2 regions of the Dinoroseobacter sp. S124A genome follow, and region 1 is predicted to be linked to the other one. Evidence: riboswitches for the same ligand, from Rfam matches in the RefSeq annotation. Region 1 holds a riboswitch; the other holds the start of a gene.

Region 1 (10,603 bases):
GGGCATGCTCTATTCCACCGGCAGCTTCCACGTGCTGGGTGCTGCGCTGGCAGAGGCCACGGGGCTGAGCCTGCTGGCCCAGATGCGCGACCGGATCGGCAGCCCGCTCGGGATCGAGATCCCGGCCTGGACCCGCGATCCACAGGGCTACTATCTGGGCGGCAACGAAATGGCCCTGCGCCCGGCGGATCTGCTGCGCATCGGCGAAATGGTCCGCCAGGGCGGCACCGGGAACGGGCCCCCGGTGATCAGCGCCGACTGGATCACCGCCTCGGCCCAGCCGCGCACACGCTCGCGCTTTTCCGGTCTGGCCTATGGCTATGGCTGGTTTCTGGGGCGCGCCGATGGCGCCGGCTTCCTGCTCGCCCGCGGCTATGGCGGCCAGATCCTCTGCATCCTGCCCGAGCGCGCGCTCACCATCGCGATCACCTCCGACCCCACGCGGCCCGCCCGCTCCGGCGGCTATTTCGGCGCGCTGATGACGCTGATCGATGGCACCATCCTGCCCGCAGCCCGCAGCGCCTGAGATCTTAAGTCTCTAAATATCCCCGCCGGAGGCTCCCGCCCCCGCCAACTGCCCGGCCCGTTGCAGTTTCAGCGGCTCGGTCCGGGCCAGCCGGATCACATGGGACATGAAGGGCAAGGTGGTCTCGTCCCGCCGGGTCGCCGCATAGAGCCGCTTGGTCACCCCACCCTCGGTCAGGGGCCGGGTCACATAGTCGGAATTGTAGCGCACCTCGCGCACCACCCAATCCGGCAGTACCGCAACACCCCGGTTCGACGCCACCAGCAGCAGGATCACCGCCGTCAGCTCCACCTGCCGAAGCGCCCGAGGCTCGATCCGCGCCGGGATCAGCAGCTCCGAAAACACATCCAGCCGCGCCCGTTCCACCGGATAGGTGATCAGCAGCTCATCGCGAAAATCCTCGGCCTCCACATAGGGCTTCTGCGCCAGCGGATGGGTGGCGGAGGCCACGAAAACTGGCTCGTAATCAAAAAGCGGCGTGAAATCGATCCCGGGCAGATCCTCCGGGTCCGAGGAAATCACCAGATCCACCTCCTCGCGCTGCAGGGCGGGCAAGGCCTGAAACTGCAGGCCCGGACGGATATCCACATCCACATCGGGCCAGGCCTTGCGGAACTGCTCCAGCACGGGAAAGAGCCACTCGAAACAGGCATGGCACTCGATCGCGATATGCAGCCGCCCGGTCTTGCCCGCCTTGATCCCGCGGAACTCCTCCTCCAGCGCTGCGACCTGGGGCAGCACCTGCTCGGCCAGCCGCAAGAGCCGCATCCCCGCCGCCGAAAGCTTCAGCGGTTTGGACCGGCGCACGAAGAGCTCTAGCCCCGCCTGATCCTCCAACCCCTTGATCTGGTGAGACAAAGCCGATTGCGTGATGTTCAGGATATCGGCGGCCTTGGCCAACCCGCCCGCCTCGTGGATCGCCTTGACCGTGCGCAGATGTCGAAATTCCAGATGCATGACCTGAGCCGCCTTCATGTTTATCTTGAAGATTATGAAATTGTCTCAGATTGGCAAGTGTGCGAACTAGCCTGCAACCCAAGATCAGGAATATCTCATGTCCGCGCCGCGCGTTTCGTTCGAATTCTTTCCGCCGCAATCCATCGCCGCATCTTTCCGCCTCTGGGATACGGTCCAAACCCTCGCGCCCCTCGACCCGAGCTTCGTCTCGGTGACCTATGGCGCGGGCGGCACGACGCGCAAGCTGACCCATGACGCGGTGGCCACCATCGGCAAGAATTACGGGCTGAACGTGGCCGCCCACCTGACCTGCGTCGAGGCGACCCGCGCCGAAACCCTCGAGATCGCCGAGGGCTACTCGGCAGCGGGCGTCACCGAGATCGTCGCCTTGCGCGGCGACCCGCCCAAGGGCGCAGACGGGTTCACCCCGGCCCGGGATGGCTTTGCCAGCTCCGTCGAGCTGATCGAGGCGCTGGCGGCCACGGGCAAGTTCAACATCCGTGTCGGCGCCTATCCGGACCAGCACCCGGAGGCCGCGACGGCCCAGGCGGATGTGGATTACCTCAAGCGCAAGATCGACGCCGGGGCCGCCGCCGCGATCACCCAGTTCTTCTTCGAGGCCGAGACATTCTTCCGCTTCCGCGACCGCTGCGTGGCCGCCGGGATCAACGCGCCGATCATTCCGGGCATCTTCCCGATCGAGAACTGGACCAAGGCCCGCAATTTCGCCCTGCGCTGCGGCACCAAGGTCCCTGCCTGGCTCGACGAGGCCTTTGCCGCCGCCACACGCGATGGCCGCGAGGAGCTGCTCTCCATCGCGCTGGCCACAGAGATGTGCACCGAGCTGCGCGAGGGCGGGGTCGAGGATCTGCATTTCTACACCCTGAACAAGCCCGAGCTGACCCGCGAGGTCTGCGCCGCCCTGGGCGTCAGCCCCAAGGCTGCGCTCTCCGAGGTGGCCTGACGTAACGTCACGGCTGCCCCGCCCCGCCGCACTGCCTAGCATTTGCGGGCAGGCAAAACCGGGGGGATCATGACCGACAACTTCGCCGTGGTGGATCGCGAGACGCTGCTCTCGCTCTCGGGACTCGAATTCATGCAGGGCATGCTGCGCGGGGACCTCCCCCGCCCGCCGATCTCGGTCGGGCTGGGATACCGGCTGACCTCTGTCGAGACGGGCCGCGTGGTCTTCACCGGCGCGCCCTCCGAGGCCCATTGCAACCCGATGGGCGGGGTGCATGGCGGCTGGTATGGCACGCTGCTGGACAGTTGCATGGCCTGCGCGGTGATGACCCTCGTGCCCAAGGGGCGGTTCTACACAACGCTGGAATACAAGATCAACATCACCCGCGCCCTCCGCCCGGGGGTCGAGATCACCGCCGAGGGGCTGATCGATCATGGCGGGCGCACAACCGCCACGGCCCATGGCGAAATCCGCGGGGTCGCAGATGGCAAGCTCTATGCCACCGGCACCACCACCTGCCTGATCATGGATGGCTGACCCTGGGGTCTAGGGCCCAAAGCGCCGCGCACCCAGTGCCGCCAGCGCCCCGTCGCGCGCCGGATCCGTCAGCCAGGCTGCCAGCCCCTGTGCCGCCTCTGACGCCTCGTGGCTGAGGCAGAGGGACAGGTCCACATGAACCTCCAGCGCTTCGGGACAGATCGCAACCGCATGGACACCCGGCACCGGGGCGATATTGGTCAGCGGCAGCACCGCGAGGTCCACCTCCCCCGCCTTGAGCGCGCGCATGGGCCCGCCCCCTTCGAGCCCGCAGAGCCGGTCGGCCACCTGCTCCGTCACCCCGAGGGACCGGGCCAGGGCGTGAAACTGCGCGCCGCTCGTGCCTTGATCGGTCAGCCCGATGCGCCCGGCCCCAAGGATCACCGCTGCGATCCGGGCCGGGTCGGTCACCGCCGGTGCGCTGGCCGGTCCCCGCGCAGCGAAGCTCAGTGGGGCGCGGCCAAACGGGCGATGGCGGCCTGCGGGGCTGTGCCCCGCCGCGATGATCTGCGCCACATAGACCGGGTTTGTGATCGCGATATCCCAGGCCGCGCCCGTCGCCACGTGCCCCGGCACCTCGGGGTTGAGCATATGGGTGATCCGCAGGCGGTGACCGGTCTCGGCTTCGAAGACCGGACCGAGCACATCCATGACCTCGCGCAGGGCCACGGGTACGATGAATTCAATCTCCGGCTGGGGCATTCCGCTGTCCTTTTGCGTTGCGCGCAGCCTACAGGCTGCGCGCCCGGGCCGCGATTTGAAATCGCGGCCCCCTCACCCCAACCGGCGGCGCAGGAGCCAGATGAAGAAGCTGCCCCCGATCAGGCCGGTAACAACCCCGATGGGCATCTCGTCCGGGGCCATGACCAGCCGCGCACAGATATCCGCCCAGAGCAGGAACACAGCCCCCAGAAGCGCCGAAATCGGCAGGACCCGCGCGTAATCGCCCCCCACCACCAGCCGCACGATATGGGGCACCATCAGCCCGACAAAGCCGATGATCCCGGAAAACGCCACCATCGCCCCGGTGACCAGCGCGCCCATCACGAAGACCGACAGCCGAAACCGCGCCACCGGGATCCCGAGGGTCGAGGCCGTCTCGTCGCCGATGGTCATCGCGTTGAGATTGCGCGCGTTCAGCCACAGATAGGCCCCCCCGACCACCAGGATCGCGAAGGGAAAGATCAGCTGATCCCATTGCGCCAGCCCAAGCCCGCCCAGCATCCAGAAGACCACCGTATGGCTCGCCCGGGGATCTCCGAGGAAAATCAGCATATTGGCCAGGGACATCACGATGAAGGACACCGCAACCCCGGCCAGGATCAGCCGGTCTGCACTGGTGGCGGAGGCGAATTGCGACACCGCCAGCACCAACAGCGTCGCCCCCAGCGCGCCCAGAAAGGCTAGCAGCGGCACGGTCAGCAGCCCGAGAAACAGCCCCGTATGAAGCAGCGCGAGGATCGCCCCAAAAGCCGCCCCCGCCGAAATGCCCAGCAGATGCGGATCGGCCAGCGGGTTGCGGGTGACCGCCTGCAGGCTCGCGCCCACCATGGCCAGACCCGCACCCACGCAGCAGGCCAGCAGCGCCCGGGGAAAGCGGATGTCCCAGACGATCGCCTCGCGCCCCGCCGACCAGTCCACCGGCACCGCACCCGGCACGATCTGGTTGGCCAGCACCCCCCAGACCACCGGCGCCGAGATCGAGATCGCCCCGAGGCTCACGGCAGCATAGACCGACAGGATCAGCGCTACGCCCCCCGCCACCATGGCCAGCGGGAACAGCGCCGCCCGCGCGCGCCGGACCGGGGCGGATCGCGCCATGTCGCTCACTCGGCGCGGAAGGCGGCGGCGAGGGTCTTGACCGCCGCGATATTGCGCGGCCCCGGCGTGGCCTCGACATATTCGAGCGTCACGAAGCGGTCATTCTTCACCGCGTCGATCTCGGCGAAGGCCGGGTTGGACCGCAGGAAGGCGCGCTTCTCCTCGGCGGTGACCGAGCCGTAATTGACGATCACGATGACCTCCGGATTGCGCTCTACCACGGCCTCCCAGCCGACGGTGGCCCAGCTTTTCTCGAAATCGTTCATGATGTTGGTGCCGCCAGCCGCCTCGATCAGGGCGTTCGGCATGGCATAGCGCCCGGCGGTAAACGGCACATCCTCGCCGCTGTCATAGACAAAGACCCGGGGCGCCTCGGCCAACGCGGGCAGATTGGCGGTGAAATCTGCGAGATCCGCCTCATAGCCCGCGATCAGCGCCTCGGCCCGCTCCGGCACCCCGAAGATCGCGCCCAGATTGCGCAGGTCAGCATACATGTCCTCCATGCTCGCCGGACCTTTTTCAGAGATATGGATGCAGCTCTCGGTCAGTTCATAGACCGGGATGCCGAAGGGCGCGAGGGTCTCTGGCGTGACGTCACCGCCAACCCGCATGCCGTAATTCCACCCGGCAAAGAAGAAATCCGCATCGGCCCCGATCAGCACTTCCTTGGTCGGGTATTTCTCGGCCAGTTCGGGCAAGGCCTCGACGCCCGTGCGCATGGTCTCATCCAGAGTTTTCCAGCCCGAAATGCCCGTATAGCCGACCATCCGATCCGCCAGCCCGAGGACCAGCATCATCTCGGTCAGGTTCACATCATGGGAAACGGCCGCCTTGGGCGGGGCGTCAAAGGTGACCTCGCGGTCGCAGCTTTGCACGGTGGTCTCGGCCAGCGCGGCAGTGGTCAGCAGGGTCGTGGCGAGGAGCGTCAATGTCAGTTTCATGGGGTCTTCAGTCAGGAAGGAAGGTGAAAGGAAAGATGTTGGCTGTTGCTCGGGTCGAGCCGTTCGCGCCGGGCCTCGACCCGGAACGCGTGGGACACGGCCGTCTCGGTCAGCACTTGATCGGGGGTGCCGAAACCGCGGGTCCAGCCCGCCTCCAGCAGCAGGATCTGGTCGCAGATCTCGGCGGCCATGTTCAGGTCGTGGAGCGAAACGATGATCGTCAGGTCGAGATTGCGGATCAGGGCCAGCACCTCGAGCTGGTGGCGGATATCCAGATGATTGGTCGGCTCGTCGAGGACCAGCACCTGCGGCTCCTGCGCGAGGGCGCGCGCCACCATCACGCGCTGCCGCTCGCCGCCCGAGAGCGTGGCGAGATCGCGCTCGGCCAGCCCAGTCAGGTGCAGCTGCGCCAGCGCCGCCTCGACCTTTTCCGCATCCTGCGCCCCGGTTCTGGCCAGTCCCGAACGAAAGGGCGTGCGGCCCAGCGCCACCACTTCGCGCACGGTCAGCCCGAAGGACGACGCATGCTCCTGCAGGACCGCCGCGACCTTGCGCGCGGCCTCGCGTGGCGAGATCTCCCAGAGATCCGCGCCCCCCACCCGGATCCGTCCGGTGGCGGGCCGCTGGAAGCGGTAGATCATCCGCAAAAGCGTCGACTTGCCCGCCCCGTTCGGCCCGACCACGCCCAGCACATCGCCCGCAGGCACATGAAAGCTTGTGGGATGCACCAGCAGCGGGTCCGCCCGGCGCGGGGCCCAGCTGATCCCGTCGGCGCTCAGATCTGCAGCGCTCATGACGCGCGCTGCCCGGGGGCCGCCTCTTTCAGCGCGATGATCGCCGCCGGCACCCGTGCCAGCGTGGTGCGCCGCAGCTTGCCCGGCCGATCCACCGAGGAACACCAGCCATTGCCGAGCACCGCGTATTGCCGGGCAAAGGCCACCAGATCGTCGATATCCACGTCTGGTTCGATGTCGCCAAACAGATAGGTCGCCTTGCGCGTGCCGTGATAGGCCACGGTGCAGGGCCGCTCGCAGCCCGCCATGCAGGCCACGCCGGAAATCTCGAAACTCTCGGGCACGCTGTCGCCCGCCGCCGCGATGGCCGCGCGCAGCCGGGCGATCAGTTCATAGCCCGGGCGGCAGTCACTGCCCTTGTGCCGACACGACGTGCAGACCGTGATTCTGTGGGTTGGGGTTGCCATATCGCCCTCCGCGATCGCCCAGGGGCGTGCGTGGGACCGGGATATCGAAACGGAGCGACCCGTCTCACCATCATAGCCTCCTGTCCGGACACCCCGCCCGGGTTGAAGTTACGTCACCGATGGCAGGTCTCCTGACTCGCGGGTCCGGGCTCGCCCGATCCTTCCCGAGCGCGGTCGCTCAGTGGTGATCATCGGGGTCGCTCGCCGCTCACAGTTGCGGGGGCAGTTACGGATTTGGCGCCGCTTGGCTCCTCCTCACCGTATTCCCTTTTCATCCCGGCCTGGCCTTTGGCCTCCGGGAACCATCGGGGCGACTGTCGGGAAGTTTGCCCAGCCCGTCAAGCCATCCTGACAGATCGGGTAAAACCGCCGCAGGGCCCGGCTCAGCGGTGGGAGATCCGCTCAGGCGCGGGACGGGCGGCGCGCCCGCGCGGCAGGATGGCGGCAAGGCTCTGGCCCGCCGCGGTGGCCAGCGCGCCCAGGGGCGGGATCCGGCGGCGGCGCGGCACGCTCTCATGCAGGCTCTCGGAGCGGTCCACCCCCACCCGGCGCGCCCGGCGCCGCACGAACAGCTTTCCCCAGCTGCGCCAGGACCCCATCGAGGGCGCATTGGCATCGCGCGGGAAGCGGTCCTGCCAGCCATCGGGCAGGCGCAGCCCGCAGGCCTCGGCCTGCTCCAGCATCCAGACGAAGGGGATATTGGCGAGGGGCCGCGCGGCAGAGAACCCGGCCAGCTGCCCGCCGATATCCCCATGGGTGCCACGGAACCAGACCTGCTCCACATGGCCGTTCCAGCCCGGCGGGCAATGCCACAGGACCGGGGCAAAGGCCCGGCGCCGCTCGTTCAGGGCCAGCGCGTGGAAGCCGTGCTTGACCGCGCCGCTGAGCTGATCCGAGTGAAACGCGCTGGCCATGGGCGCGAGCCGCCGCAGACCCGGCATCTGGATGCCCAGCGCCTTGACCGTGTCCCAGACCCCGACCATCTCGATCTCCACCTGCCGGTGGCAATAGCGGTCGGCAAACCGCTCGGCAAAGCGGCTGTCCCGGCGTTCCTGGTAATAGGCATAGAGCTGGCGCACCCGCTGCGCGGTCGCGGCCTCGGGCCGGATCAGGCCAAAGCGGTCGATCAGCCCCGCCAGCGAGCGCACGGCATAGGCGCCGCGCGAATAGCCCATGAGAAAGATCCGGTCCCCCGGGCGATAGCGATGGGCAAGAAACCGGTAAGCGCGGCGGATCTGCCGGTTGATGCCGATCCCGGCGATCACCTCGATGGACCGGCGCCAGCCCTGCCACTGGATCCCCGGCTCGTAGAACAGGGTGACATGGGGGTCGCGGCGGTCACGGATCAGCTTGTAGGCCAGCCCGGCATTGGTCTCGCGTCCGGGCATGAACGAGGACATCGTCCCGTCGAGAATGACGATATGGTCCGTGGGGACATGGGCGGGGCGCGCCGCCGGGTTCGGGGCAGGTGTCCTCATACCCCCAAGATTGTAGTCCCGAAAGGTTAAGTAAAGAACAGACCGAGCACAGGGCCGTGTGCGGCCCGTGAGCACACGGATTTGCGAACAATCGGCGCGCGCAGGAAAGACTTATGCGTGAACGACTTGCGCGTTAATCTTAATGCAAAACCTGCAGAATCCGCGCGGGTCGGCCCCGCCAACGGCGGGGCCACCGATCCATCTATTCGGCGGCGTGGGGGGTTTGGGCCAGCATTTCCCACATGCGCGCGGGGGTGAAGGGCATGTCTACCTTGCGCAGGCCCAGATCCCAGACCGCGTCCTGCACCGCATTGGCCACGGCAGCGAGCGCGCCGACGGTTCCGGCCTCGCCGCAGCCTTTCATGCCCAGCACGTTGTTCTTGGACGGCACCGGCTCGGTATAGAAGGCGATCATCGGCACGTCATCGGCGCGCGGCATGCCGTAATCCATGAAACTCGCCGTCAGAAGCTGCCCCTCCGGGTCATAGACCACATGCTCGGTGATCGCCTGCCCGATGCCCTGGGCCACGCCGCCATGGACCTGCCCCTCGGCCAGAAGCGGATTGATCAGCACGCCGAAATCATCGACCACCGTATAGCGGTCCACGGCCACCACGCCGGTCTCGGGATCGATCTCGACCTCGCAGACATGGGCCCCGTTGGGAAAGGACCGCCCCGGCAGGGTCGTCTCGGCCTCATGGGTCAGCAGCGCGGTCTCCCCGGCGGCGCGGGCCGCCTCGGCGGCCTCGATCATGGTCATCACCACGTTGGAGCCCTCGGCCCGGAAGCTGCCCTCGTCAAAGGTGATCTCCGCCGCCTCCACGCCCATGCGATCCGCGAGGAAGGGGGCAAAGGCCGCGATGGCCACATCGACCATGGCCCGGGTCGCCTGGCTCTGGACCGTGACCGAGCGCGAACCGCCCGTGCCCCCGCCCTTGGCGATCAGGTCGCTGTCGCCCTGGACGATACGGATCCGCTCTGCGGGGATGCCTGTCATCTCGTGCAGGACCTGCACGAAGACCGTCTCATGGCCCTGCCCGTTCGATTGCGTGCCCACATAGAGCGTGACGCTGCCATCCTCCTCGAAGACCATCTTGGCCCCTTCGCTCGGATCGCCGAGGATCGCCTCGATATAGTAGCACAGGCCCTGCCCGCGCAGCTTGCCCGCCGCCTCACTCGCGGCCTTGCGCGCCGCAAAGCCGGCGCGATCCGCCTCTTCGCCCGCACGGTCGAGCACCCGGGCGAAAGCGCCCACGTCATAGGTCTCCCCCGAGGGGGCGGCATAGGGCATCTGCTCGGGCGTGATGAACGAGCGCTTGCGCAGCTCCCACGGATCCACGCCCAGGCTGCGCGCCGCGTGATCCATGGCCCGCTCCAGCGTGTAGATCGCCTCGGGCCGTCCGGCCCCGCGATAGGCATCCACCTGGGTGGTGTTGGTATAAATCCCGCGCACCCGCATATAGGCGGCCTGCACGTCATAGACGCCGGTCATCACCTTCATGGCGAGGCTGGTCTGAATGGCCTGCGCGAATTGCGAGTTATAGGCCCCGAGATTGCTCAGCACGTCCGCCTTGAACCCGATCAGCTTGAGATCCGCGTCAAAGGCCAGCTCCACATCCGAGACCAGATCCCGGCCCGCATTGTCGCTCAGCATCGCCTCGGTGCGCTCGGACATCCAGCGGCAGGGTCGGCCCAGCACCCGCGCCGCATGGGCGACCACGAAGTATTCGGGATAGGCCATGCCTTTCATTCCGAAACCGCCGCCCACATCCGGGTTGGTGACCCGCACCTCCTCGGCGCTCAGGCCCAGATTGCGGCAGAGCTGCGCCTTCATGGTCCAGACCCCCTGCCCGTTATGGGACAGATGCAGGCGCCCCTCCTCGAGCGCGGCAAAACAGCCCCGCGGCTCCATGGAGTTCACGATGATCCGGTTGTCCTCAACCACCAGCCCGACCCGATGCGCCGCGCGGGCAAAGGCCGCCTCGGTCGCCGCCTCTTCGCCGCAGGCCCAGTCGAAAGCCACATTATCCCCGGCCTCCGCATGGAGCGCGGCACCCCCCGGTGCCGTGTCCAGCTTGGCGGGCTTCTCGTCGATCTCCAGCGCGATCGCCTCCACCGCGTCCCGCGCCTGATCCAGCGTCTCGGCAAAGACCATGGCGATGGGCTCGCCCACGAACC
Region 2 (10,603 bases), on a different contig from region 1:
TCCGCGCGGTGGCCTCGGGCGTGTCCAGCCCCACGCCATTGGCGAGCCGTCCGTCCTTGTTGGGGTAGTTCGCGAGGATCAGTGCGGTGCGCCGGTCGCCCACCGGCATGCGCCGGAGTGTGGCCCAATTCGCCGCAAGATCCGCCACAAAGGCGATCCGGTCGCCCTGGGCCTGATAGGTGGCGATAGCGCATTCTGTTGCATCATCATAAAACGCCTCCCCCTTGAAGCTGACCGCACGGGTCAGGACGCGACCATCCACCTCGGGCAGGGCCACGTTCATGGCGATGTCCCGTGCCGAGAGGCCGGTGGTGCCCTCGTCCCAAGCGGCTTCGCTGCTGCCCGCGAGGACCACCTGAAACACAGGCGCCTCGCGCGTCTCTGCCATGGTCAGCGGGTTGGCGCCGGCCTTGCCCGTCCCGTCTGGGGTGCCCACGGCAAAGCTCGTACAGTTCAGGATCACATCCGGCGGTGCTTGCCGGAAAAGCCCCTGAAGGGTCGCGACCGAGACCGGATCCTTGAGGGAGGCGACGAAGATCGGCAGCGGGTTCAGCCCCTTGCGCGCCAGTGCCCGGACCAGCCGGTTGATCGGGTGCAGCCCGGCCCCCTGCACCAGTGCGCGGTAGAAGATGAGCGGTACAACCGGCGCGTCTGCGCGCCACTGCGCTTGCACGGTCGCCAGATCGCTGAGCCCGGCACCGGGCCAATAGACCCCGGCCCGCAGGAGCGGGGCGGCCGCCGGCGGCTCGGGCCGTTCGGGATCCAGCAGATGCTGCGCATAGGCGAGGAAATTCGCGGCATTCTCTGGCCCGCCCTCGACCAGATAGGACCAGAGCGCGTCATACTCGGCCCCGCGCAGGGTCGACAGCTCTCGCAGGGCGTCGTCGGGCTTGTCATCCCCGGGCAGCAGGATCACGTGGCCGCCCGCCGCCGCGACCCGGGCGGCGTATTGCTCGGCCCCGTAGCGCCAATAGCCCAGCCCGCCCAGAACGCGCGCGATCACCAGCCGGGCCCGGGACGCGCAGTCATCGATATGGAGATCCACGGACATCGGGTGGCGCAGATGCATCATGCTCGCCAGCCGCAGGCTGGGCGGCGCGGCCATCTCGGCGCGGGCCGCGCTCAGGGCTGCCAGTTCCGTATCGGCGGCGGAGATGAACACCAGATCGCCGGGCGTCTGGCTCAGATCCACAGGCTCCTGCCCGTCATCGATGCTGCCGGGTGTCGCGGCCAGAAGATGCATGTTGCGCCCCGTTTCTCCAAGTGCAGCGGCGGGTCTATCAAGCCTGCCGCAGCCCGGCAATGGCGGGCGCTAGCGCTTGGGAAAAATCGGCGGGCCCTTCAGGACTGGGTCGCTCAACCGGTGGGGCGCGCGATGCAATTCCCGCTCATAGAGCACCAACTCATCGCTCCCCAGCTCTTCGGAACTGGCGATATACTGGTTGCGGCGCAGGGCTTCGGCCTGGATCGGGTGCATCCGATCCACCCAGGCGCGGATCACGCGCAGGCGCAGGCTGCGCGCGAGCGTCTCGACCTGCTCGATCAGGATATCCGGCAGGCTGCCGCCGGCCTCGGCGGCGACGAAGCGAAAGGCGCTGACCAGACCGAAACTGCCCATGTTGCGCAGGGCGATACAGCCCAGTCCGACCTCGTCCCGTGCGGCGAGGTAGAAATAGCCGTTCGGCCCCGTCACATCGGACATGTCCGGGCGGGTCCGCGATTTCGGCGGGATCAGCAGCGTTTGCGCCAGAGGGTCAAACGGGGTGGACCGGTAAATCCGGATCTCGCGTGGCATATGTTCATAACTCCGGGCCCGCAGACGGACCCATACCCCTCGACCAAAGTATGACCGGTTGCGGAGGGAAAGGCGAGGATGAAATCCAGCTTTGCGCCGCGACGGCAAGCAAACCCGGGAGAAACTGACTAAAAACCGCGCAGAAAGTTGCGCCGGATCAAGCCCCGAGTGGTTTTTCGTAAAAGCGGCTAAGGGGATCGTCGAGATAATCGCCAAAAGGACCGCGCGTCGCGAATCCCTCACGCTCGTAGAGCGCGCAGGCCGAGGTCAGATCCGGTCCCGTCTCGAGCCGCAAAGCGGGCAGCCCATCCTCGCGGGCAAACCCCTCAAGCGTGCGGAGCAGAGCCGCGCCCGCGCCGAGGCCGCGCGCCTCGGGGGCGACGAACATCGACTTGATCTCGCCATATCCCGCCCGGGTGGCCAGCGCCGCGCATCCGATCGCCGTGTCGTCCGCGAAGGCCAGCACGAAGCGGATCGCCGGATCGTCCAGATCCTCGGGGGCCATGCTGTAATTCACCTCAGCCGGGTACCGGTCGGCCATCATTGCCGCGCTGGCCCCGAGAAGCGCGCGCGCCTCAGGGCCGAGCGGGTCAGCGCGTCGGACGGTGACGGTCATGCACGCAGGGCCGCGTCGATGGCGGCCTGGTCGAGCCCCGCCTGGCCGATCACCACCAGCCGGGTCTCGCGCGGCTCCGACGCGCCGAGCGGGCGGTCGAAATAGGTGTCGATCCGGGGGCCAACGGCCTGCAGGGTCAGGCGCATGGGCTTGCCGGCCACGGCGGCGAACCCCTTGAGGCGCAGGATATCGTGATCCTCGATCACCCGGGTGACATGGGCCGCGAACCCCTCCGGGTCGGTGATCTCGGGCAAGGTCACCACGAAGGAGGTGAAAGCATCATGGTCGTGATCATGATGGTGGTGATGGTCATGGTCGTGAGGATGGTCGTCATCATGGTGGTGATGGTCGTCCTCGTGATGATGGTGGTGATGGACCTCGCCGCGCGCGTCCAGATCCGCCTCGGCCCCGATGCCCTGCCCCAGCAGGACATCCACCGGCAGCGCGCCTTGCGTCGCGCTGACCACCTGCACGCCAGCGCGGGCTTCGGATTTCAGCCTGCCGGTCAGGGCCTCGGCCTCTGCCGGGCTCAGCAGGTCGGACTTGTTCACCACCAGCATGTCGGCGCAGGCCACCTGATCCTCGAACAGCTCCGAGAGCGGGGTCTCATGGTCGAGATTCTCGTCCAGCTTGCGCTGGGCATCCACCGCGTCGACGGAATGGGCGAAACGGCCCTCGGTCACCGCCTTGCCATCGACCACCGTCACCACGCCATCCACGGTCACCTTGGTCGAGATCCCCGGCCAGTTGAACGCCCGGACCAGCGGTTGCGGCAGGGCCAGCCCCGAGGTTTCGATCACGATGTGATCGGGTGGCGTGTCGCGGGCCAGCAGGGCCTCCATGGTCGGGATGAAGTCATCGGCCACGGTGCAGCAGATGCAGCCATTGCTGAGCTCCATGATGTCATCCTCGGTGCAGGTCTCGTCCCCGCAGCCCTTGAGGATGTCGCCATCGACGCCGAGATCGCCGAACTCGTTGATGATCAGGGCGATCCGCTTGCCCTCGGCATTGGCGAGCATATGGCGGATCAGCGTGGTTTTCCCGGCGCCGAGAAAGCCGGTGACGACAGTGGCAGGAATTTTGGCGGGCATGGGTGGCTCCGATCAGGGGATGCGCGACCGGGGCATCGCCCGGCCGGGATAAGGTCGCGGGGCTCTGGCCCTTTGCCGCGACCCGGAACGTGGTATTGCCCGGGTCATGCGGCGCGGGCCAGAGCGGCGTTTGTCAGGCCGTCTGCGGGTGAAAGAGCCGCGGTGTGACCAGCGCGCTCTGGCGGCCCGAGCGGTTCAGGGTCTTGGCAGCCCAGAGGATCGCCAGATCGGCCACCGGTTCGATGATCAGAACCAGCATATAGGCCGCGCCAAAGCTGACCACGGCGGCCAGGTTCTCGGCCCCGACCCCCGAGCCATAGATCGCCCAGAACGCCACCCAGGCGACCACGCCGCCCTGATAGGCTGCCGACAGCTTCAGCGCCTGGGCGTAGCTGAGGTCTACATAGGCCGTATCCGGCGCGATGATCCGCTTTGCCATCAGGTGAATGCCAAAGAGCGGCACCAGCAGCGTCGTCAGGTTCATCCCGTATTGCGGCAGGTCGATGGGCGCGAAGAGCACGCCCTGCAGCAGCAGACCGAGCGCCAGTCCGATGGCCGCAGGCGCCGTCCCGAGGATCAGCAGAAGCGTCGTGCCGAGGATGAAATGCACCTCCGAGACGCCCACGGCGAAATGGGGCAGAAGCTCGAAGAAGACGAAAACCGCCAGCGTCGCCAGCAGGCTGCGGGCCACCAGCGAAGGCGCGCCGCGCGCCACGAGGCTGTCCCAGATCAGTTTGCCGGAATAGGCCACGGCCCCGGCTGCGGTGGCATAGCTCAGGACAAGTTTGGCGCCGTTCACGACGCCGGGTTCGATATGCATGTTGTATCTCCATACCCTGTCACACCCGACAGGAGGGGGTTGCGGTCTGCATGGCTGGTCTCCTGGCTCACGGGTCGATGGGTATCCCGGCCTTCCCAGAGCAGGGCGCTCCAGTGGCGTGTCGGCATCCCTCTCCGCATACAGTCGCGGGGGCGGCTGAGGCTTGGGCCCTCCGGGTTGGATCGGGCCGTTCCACATTCCCATTTGATCCCCCGGACGCTTGGCGCGGGCACGGGGAACCATGCCCGGCGTTTGTGCGCGCGGGACCCGCGGGCCGTCAAGATCCGAGTTGGGGCGCAGGTGCCGCAGGCGGCACGGGTTATCTTGAAGTCACCGCAATATATCGCGGATTTCGACTTATCCACGACGATATTTGGTGGCGGGATTGACTCATGAGCCGCAGGCCGTGACCCTCGGAGGTTGAAGAATCATGCCCGGAGACCCCCGATGCGGTTCAACCGACTGCGCCTGAATGGCTTCAAGAGCTTCGTGGACCCGACCGATCTGATCATCGGCGACGGGCTGACCGGCGTGGTCGGACCGAACGGATGTGGCAAGTCGAACCTGCTCGAGGCGTTGCGCTGGGTGATGGGGGAGAACCGGCCGACTGCCATGCGGGGCGGCGGCATGGAGGATGTGATCTTTGCCGGGGCGGCCAGCCGCCCGGCCCGCAACTTCGCCGAAGTGGCGTTGATCATGGACAATTCCGACCGCCGCGCCCCGGCGGGGTTCAACGATACGGACCAGCTCGAAATCATCCGCCGGATCACCCGGGATGTGGGCTCGGCCTACAAGACCAACGGCAAGGATGTGCGGGCGCGCGACGTGCAGATGCTCTTTGCCGATGCCTCCACCGGGGCGCACTCCCCGGCGCTGGTGCGGCAGGGCCAGATCTCGGAGCTGATCAATGCCAAGCCCAAGGCGCGGCGGCGGATCCTCGAAGAGGCTGCCGGGATCTCGGGGCTCTACCAGCGGCGTCACGAGGCCGAGCTCAAGCTCAAGGGCGCCGAGGCCAATCTCGACCGGGTCGATGACGTGTTGGAGGCGCTGGCCGCGCAGCTCTCGACCCTCGCGCGGCAGGCCAAGCAGGCGGCCCGCTACCGTGAAATCGGCACGCAGCTGCGGCAGGCCGAGGGGCTTCTGCTCTATCGGCGCTGGCGCGAGGCCGATGAGGCCCGGCTGGTCGCGGTGCAGGCACTGACCGCCCGCACCACCGAGGCGGGGGCGGCCGAAACCGCCGCCCGGCAGGCGGCGCAGGCCCGGGTCAAGGCAGACGAGGCGCTGCCCCCCCTGCGCGAGGAAGAGGCGATTGCGGGCGCGGTGGTCCAGCGGCTCCATGTGCAGCGCGACACTCTGGCCGATCAGGAAACCCGGGCGCGCGACGCGATCGAGACCCTGACCGGGCGGATCACCACCCTTGAGGCCGACATCGCCCGCGAAGAAGGGCTGAACAAGGATGCGGGCGAGACCATCGACAAGCTCGAATGGGAGCAGGGCCAGATCGCCAAGGCCGCCGAGGGCCATGACGAAAAGCTCGCCGAGGCGGCAGAGGCCGCGCGCGCGGCGGGCGAGGTTCTGACTGACCGCGAGACGACCCAATCGGAGATGACCGAGGATGTGGCGCGGCTCGCGGCTCGGCACCAGTCGACCCAGCGCCTCTTGCAGGAGGCAACGCGGACCGAGGCCCGCGCGCAGGAACAGGCCGCCAAGGCCGATACCGCCCTGTCCGAGGCGCAGAGCGGTTTGACCCAGGCCGAGGCGCGATTTGCCGAGGCCGGAACGGCCCAGACCGCCGCACAGGCCGAGACCGAGGCCGCCGAGGCCGCCCTGACCGAGGCCGAGGCTAAGCGCAGCGACATTCAGGGGCAGGAGGCGGATGCCCGCGCGGCCCGCTCCGAGGCCGAGGGCGAGGCGACGGCCCTCCGGGCCGAGGTCGGCGCGCTGGAAAAGCTTGTGGCGCGCGACCGGGCCGAGGGTGGGCAGGTGCTGGATGCGGTGACCGCCGCGCCGGGCTTCGAAGCTGCACTCGGGGCCGCGCTGGCCGATGATCTGAAAGCGCCTCAGGTCGATGGGGACCGCTCGGGCTGGCATTTGCTGCCGGGCTATGACAGTGCCGCATCCCTGCCCGAAGGGGCCACTCCGCTTGGGTCCCATGTGACCGTGCCGGGGGTTCTGGCGCGTCGGATGGCGCAGGTCGGGCTGGTGGACCGGGCCGATGGTGCGCGCTTGCAGGCCGCCTTGCGGCCCGGCCAGCGGCTTGTGTCGCGCGAAGGCGATCTCTGGCGCTGGGACGGGTTGGCCGCCCGGGCCGAGGACGCGCCCTCGGCCGCCGCCGCCCGGCTGCAGCAGATCAACCGGCTCTCGGCGCTCAAGGCGGATCTTGAGCAGGCCGAGGCGCAGGCATCCACCGCGCGGGCCAGTCACGAGGCGTTGCAGGCCGAATTGCGCGCCGCTGCCGAAGCCGACCGGCTCGCCCGGGACGCGCGCAAGAGCGCCGAGCGGGCATTGGGGGATGCGAGCCGCGCCCTGAGCCGGGCCGAGGCGGACAAGAACATCATGGCGGGCAAGCTCGAGACGCTCTCGGGCTCGGTCGCGCGCTACCGCGACGAGGTGCTGGAGGCGCGCAAGGCCCTGTCCGAGGCCCAGACCGCCCAGGCCGGGCTCGGCGACCTGGAGGCCGCACGCGCTCAGGTCGAGGCGATCCGTGTCACGGTGGATGCGGCGCGCATGACCATGCTCGCCAAACGCTCCGCCCATGATGAGCTGCGCCGCGAGGGCGAGGCCCGCACCCGGCGCAGTCAGGAAATCACCCAGCAGATCAGCGGCTGGCGGCACCGGCTCGAGACGGCGGAGGCGCATAAGACCGAGCTCGAAGGGCGGCTCGCGGAGAACCGCGCCGAGCTGAAGACCGCCACCGCCGCGCCCGGCGAGATTGCGTCCAAGCGTGATGCGCTGGCCCATGAGATCTCGCGCGCCGAGGCCCGCAAGGCGGCCGCTGCCGACGCCCTCAGCACCGCCGAGGGGGCCGCGCGCAAGGCTGAGCAGGCAGAGCGGGATGCCGAGCGCGCCGCGTCCGAGGCGCGGGAGGCCCGGGCGGCCTCCGAGGCGCGCGCCGAGGCGGCTGCCGAGACCGTGGCGCTTGCCGCCGACCGGATCCAGGAAGCGCTGGAGGTCACGCCCCAGCAGCTGCTCGACACGCTGAAGGTCGACGCGGACGGTATGCCCGCCGCCGAGGCCATCGAGGCCGAGGTCAACCGCCTCAAGCGCCAGCGTGATGCCATGGGGGCCGTGAACCTGCGCGCCGAGGAAGACGCCAAGGCCGTGGACGAGGAATACCAGACCCTGACCACCGAGAAAGGCGATCTGGAGGGCGCAATCGGCAAGCTGCGCACCGGTATCTCAAGCCTGAACAAGGAGGGCCGCGAGCGGCTGTTGACGGCATTCGAACAGGTGAACGAGAACTTCTCGATGCTCTTCACCCATCTCTTTGGCGGCGGCGAGGCCAAGCTGGTGCTGGTCGAATCCGATGACCCGCTCGAGGCCGGGCTCGAGATCATGTGCCAGCCTCCGGGCAAGCGGTTGAGCACCCTGAGCCTGCTGTCGGGGGGCGAGCAGACGCTCACCGCGCTGGCGCTGATCTTTGCGGTGTTCCTTGCGAACCCGGCCCCGATCTGCGTGCTCGACGAGGTGGATGCGCCGCTTGACGATGCGAACGTGACCCGTTTCTGCGACCTGCTCGACGAGATGACCCGCCGCACGGAGACCCGGTTCCTGATCATCACCCACCACGCGGTGACAATGGCGCGGATGGACCGGCTGTTCGGGGTGACCATGGGCGAACAAGGGGTCAGCCAGCTGGTCTCGGTGGATCTGCGCAAGGCGGAGACACTGGTCGCATAGCAGATGCGCGTCGGCGTCAGCCCGGGCTTGAATTCTGCCGGTCAGTTTGGCCGGTAGTCCGGTTCAGAGCACGGAAGATAGGCACCGCTGTTTGGACCTGTCACGTGATAGGGTTTGCACTCGAACGCATGGTTCAGTTTCACGGCCGCGCCGGGTTTGTCCGGAAACACACCAGAGATGTCGTAGGCGAAGCTGCTTTGCGGATCATAGGCACCATGCGGCCAAGTCTTGTAGGCCGCGATGTAGATCCGGTGATAATAGGCGGCCTTGCTGGGCGCGCGCGCCGGTTCCGTAAAGAAGTGCCGCCACGCTCCGGAGACATGGTCGGACAGGCCGTCTCCAAATTCGGAATTGGGGCGGGCGTTATGGGCGTTCACCCAGATCTCCGCCAATTGCGCAGACTGGCTGGGGGTCATCCTCTCGAGGCCGACATAACACCTCCCCGATTGGTAGAGCACGGATACGGCGGAATCCGGTGCTGAAACATCAATGCGCGTTGCTGTTCCTCCGAATCTCGAGGCAACCGGGTATTGGGAGACGGTGAACCCGGCGCGTTGAAAGTTTTTGAGGACGCGCTCTTTGTTGAGGGGCTCAGAACACGCCCTGACCGCCTTTTGTGCAACCGCAAAGCTTTGTGGGTCCGCGGGGACGGAGCTGATGAATGTGGGGTCGACCGGGGGGACCGTGCATCCGATCACGGTGAGAAAGGCGATCAAGGATCGCGCTGCGCGCCATCGCATCCTGCACTCCAATCAAAACAAATAGGCACCCAAAGATGGTCTTTGGGTACCACGCCCGTGTGGTTGCAATCGATGTGACGTAAGCGCTTGTGTCCACTTTGGGAGCTGTCAGCCGGGTTGTGGCTGGAGGAGGTCTTTAACGGGCCCGCAGGCTGGCCCAGAAAAACCTTCCCTGATGCTCGAGATGTTCGACCCCCCATCCTGACAGAGCGGCGAGTTCCTCGAGCTCGTGGGGTTCGGGGTGGAACCAGCCGAACTCGGGCCCGGTCTCGCCCTCATAGGAAAGGCGGAGTTTCAGCTCACCGCGCCGTCGGCCTGCGGCGAGGTTGCGCTCTTGATAGGCGACGTGCGTTGGGTTTTCGGTCCCTTTGACGTTGAGCCCCGTCAGCAGGAGCTGTCCGCCCGCGCCGCAGATTCCGTGCAGGATGCGCAGCAGGGTGACGCTGCCATCGAAGGTCCCTCCGATTCCGACATTATTGCCAAAAAGCGTGATCTGCGCGGGTCTGAGCGGAAGCTCTGGCAGGGGGTCGGACAGCACATCGACCGCGTTGACCCCGGTCAGCCCCTGTGCCCGGCACACCGCCACAGCCCCCTCCGAGCTGTCCAGCCCGACGGCCTCATGCCCCTCTGCGGCCAGCCATCTCAGGTGGCGCCCCGCGCCGCAGCCCACATCCAGGGTCGGCCCGGAGATGCGCCGCAGGGCGGGGACCTCGAATTCGAAGGGCGCGTCCTGAAAATAGAGGCCGGGGCTGTGCTCATCCGTCCATCCGTCATCCCGCAGCACCTTGAGCGGGATGTCGGTTTGCCCGTTGTAATACCCCAGAAGGGCCTTGCCAAAAATGTCCATGGCGGAACGCTACCGGGGCGTCGGGCAGGGGACAACACGCGACCGGGATGGACCGGACCGTTTGCGGGAGGCCGCTTTCTGCTGCGGCCATGTCAGCGCCTGACTGAAATGTGACGGGGGAAATCGCGGAGACCGGGCTACCATTGCGGCACATAACCCGGAGATCCCATGCGATACCTGACACTCGGATTGATACTTCTCGCCCTGCCCGCCGCAGCGCAGGACTGGGCCGTGCGCGACGGCGACAAGTCCCTCGCACAGGCCGCCCTGACCGAGCGGCTCGTGGGGCAGCAGATCCAGTTCTACGATAACGGGATTTCGCGGTTCGAGACCGACGGGCGCTACTCTTATACCTATGATCAGGGCGGAACGGCCTATGGCCAGTTCGAGATCGCCGAGGACGGGCTGGTCTGTATCGACTTCATCAACGGGTTCTCCCGTTGCGACCGCTATGTCGAGAATGGCGAGCGATTCATTCTGCTGACCACGGACGGGCTGCGCTTTCCGATCCGTCCCTAGAGCTTGGACAGAAGCGCCTGCGTGGGCCAGGCATCTGCCGGCAGGCCCAGACGCGCCTGCTCGGCCTGCACGGCGGCGCGGGTGCGGGCCCCGAGAATGCCGTCGATCTTGCCTACGTCGTAGCCTTTGGCCTGCAACCGGGTCTGGAGCTGTTTCATCTGCGCATCATTGAGGCCGGGCTCGGGGCTACCGGCGTCAAAGACCGGCGCGCCGGAGAGGCGCGTGGCGAAGTAAGCCGCCGTGGTCACATAGACGAAGCTCTGGTTCCATTCGAA

The links. Region 1 has a riboswitch for cobalamin ahead of ACP15I_RS05730 (DUF1636 family protein). Riboswitches for the same ligand answer to the same signal wherever they lie in the genome.
Region 2: another riboswitch for cobalamin. It lies ahead of ACP15I_RS15620 (energy-coupling factor ABC transporter permease); the one in region 1 lies ahead of ACP15I_RS05730 (DUF1636 family protein).

What each region holds. Positions count from the first base shown of each region.
Region 1 is NZ_JBNAGD010000002.1:172,784-183,386, reverse strand. It holds gene ACP15I_RS05770 (serine hydrolase domain-containing protein) at 1-526, shown strand, start outside; gene ACP15I_RS05765 (LysR substrate-binding domain-containing protein) at 539-1,483, opposite strand; gene metF (methylenetetrahydrofolate reductase [NAD(P)H]) at 1,581-2,447, shown strand; gene ACP15I_RS05755 (PaaI family thioesterase) at 2,517-2,984, shown strand; gene ACP15I_RS05750 (substrate-binding domain-containing protein) at 2,994-3,686, opposite strand; gene ACP15I_RS05745 (FecCD family ABC transporter permease) at 3,759-4,805, opposite strand; gene ACP15I_RS05740 (ABC transporter substrate-binding protein) at 4,811-5,746, opposite strand; gene ACP15I_RS05735 (ABC transporter ATP-binding protein) at 5,758-6,540, opposite strand; gene ACP15I_RS05730 (DUF1636 family protein) at 6,537-6,947, opposite strand; cobalamin riboswitch at 7,052-7,269, opposite strand; gene ACP15I_RS05725 (DUF2235 domain-containing protein) at 7,331-8,425, opposite strand; gene ACP15I_RS05720 (xanthine dehydrogenase family protein molybdopterin-binding subunit) at 8,628-10,603, opposite strand, start outside.
Region 2 is NZ_JBNAGD010000006.1:47,025-57,627, reverse strand. It holds gene cobN (cobaltochelatase subunit CobN) at 1-1,243, opposite strand, end outside; gene ACP15I_RS15635 (hypothetical protein) at 1,313-1,795, opposite strand; gene ACP15I_RS15630 (GNAT family N-acetyltransferase) at 1,953-2,411, opposite strand; gene cobW (cobalamin biosynthesis protein CobW) at 2,408-3,502, opposite strand; gene ACP15I_RS15620 (energy-coupling factor ABC transporter permease) at 3,636-4,322, opposite strand; cobalamin riboswitch at 4,358-4,581, opposite strand; gene smc (chromosome segregation protein SMC) at 4,770-8,222, shown strand; gene ACP15I_RS15610 (hypothetical protein) at 8,264-8,938, opposite strand; gene ACP15I_RS15605 (class I SAM-dependent methyltransferase) at 9,099-9,809, opposite strand; gene ACP15I_RS15600 (hypothetical protein) at 9,978-10,328, shown strand; gene ACP15I_RS15595 (lytic murein transglycosylase) at 10,325-10,603, opposite strand, start outside.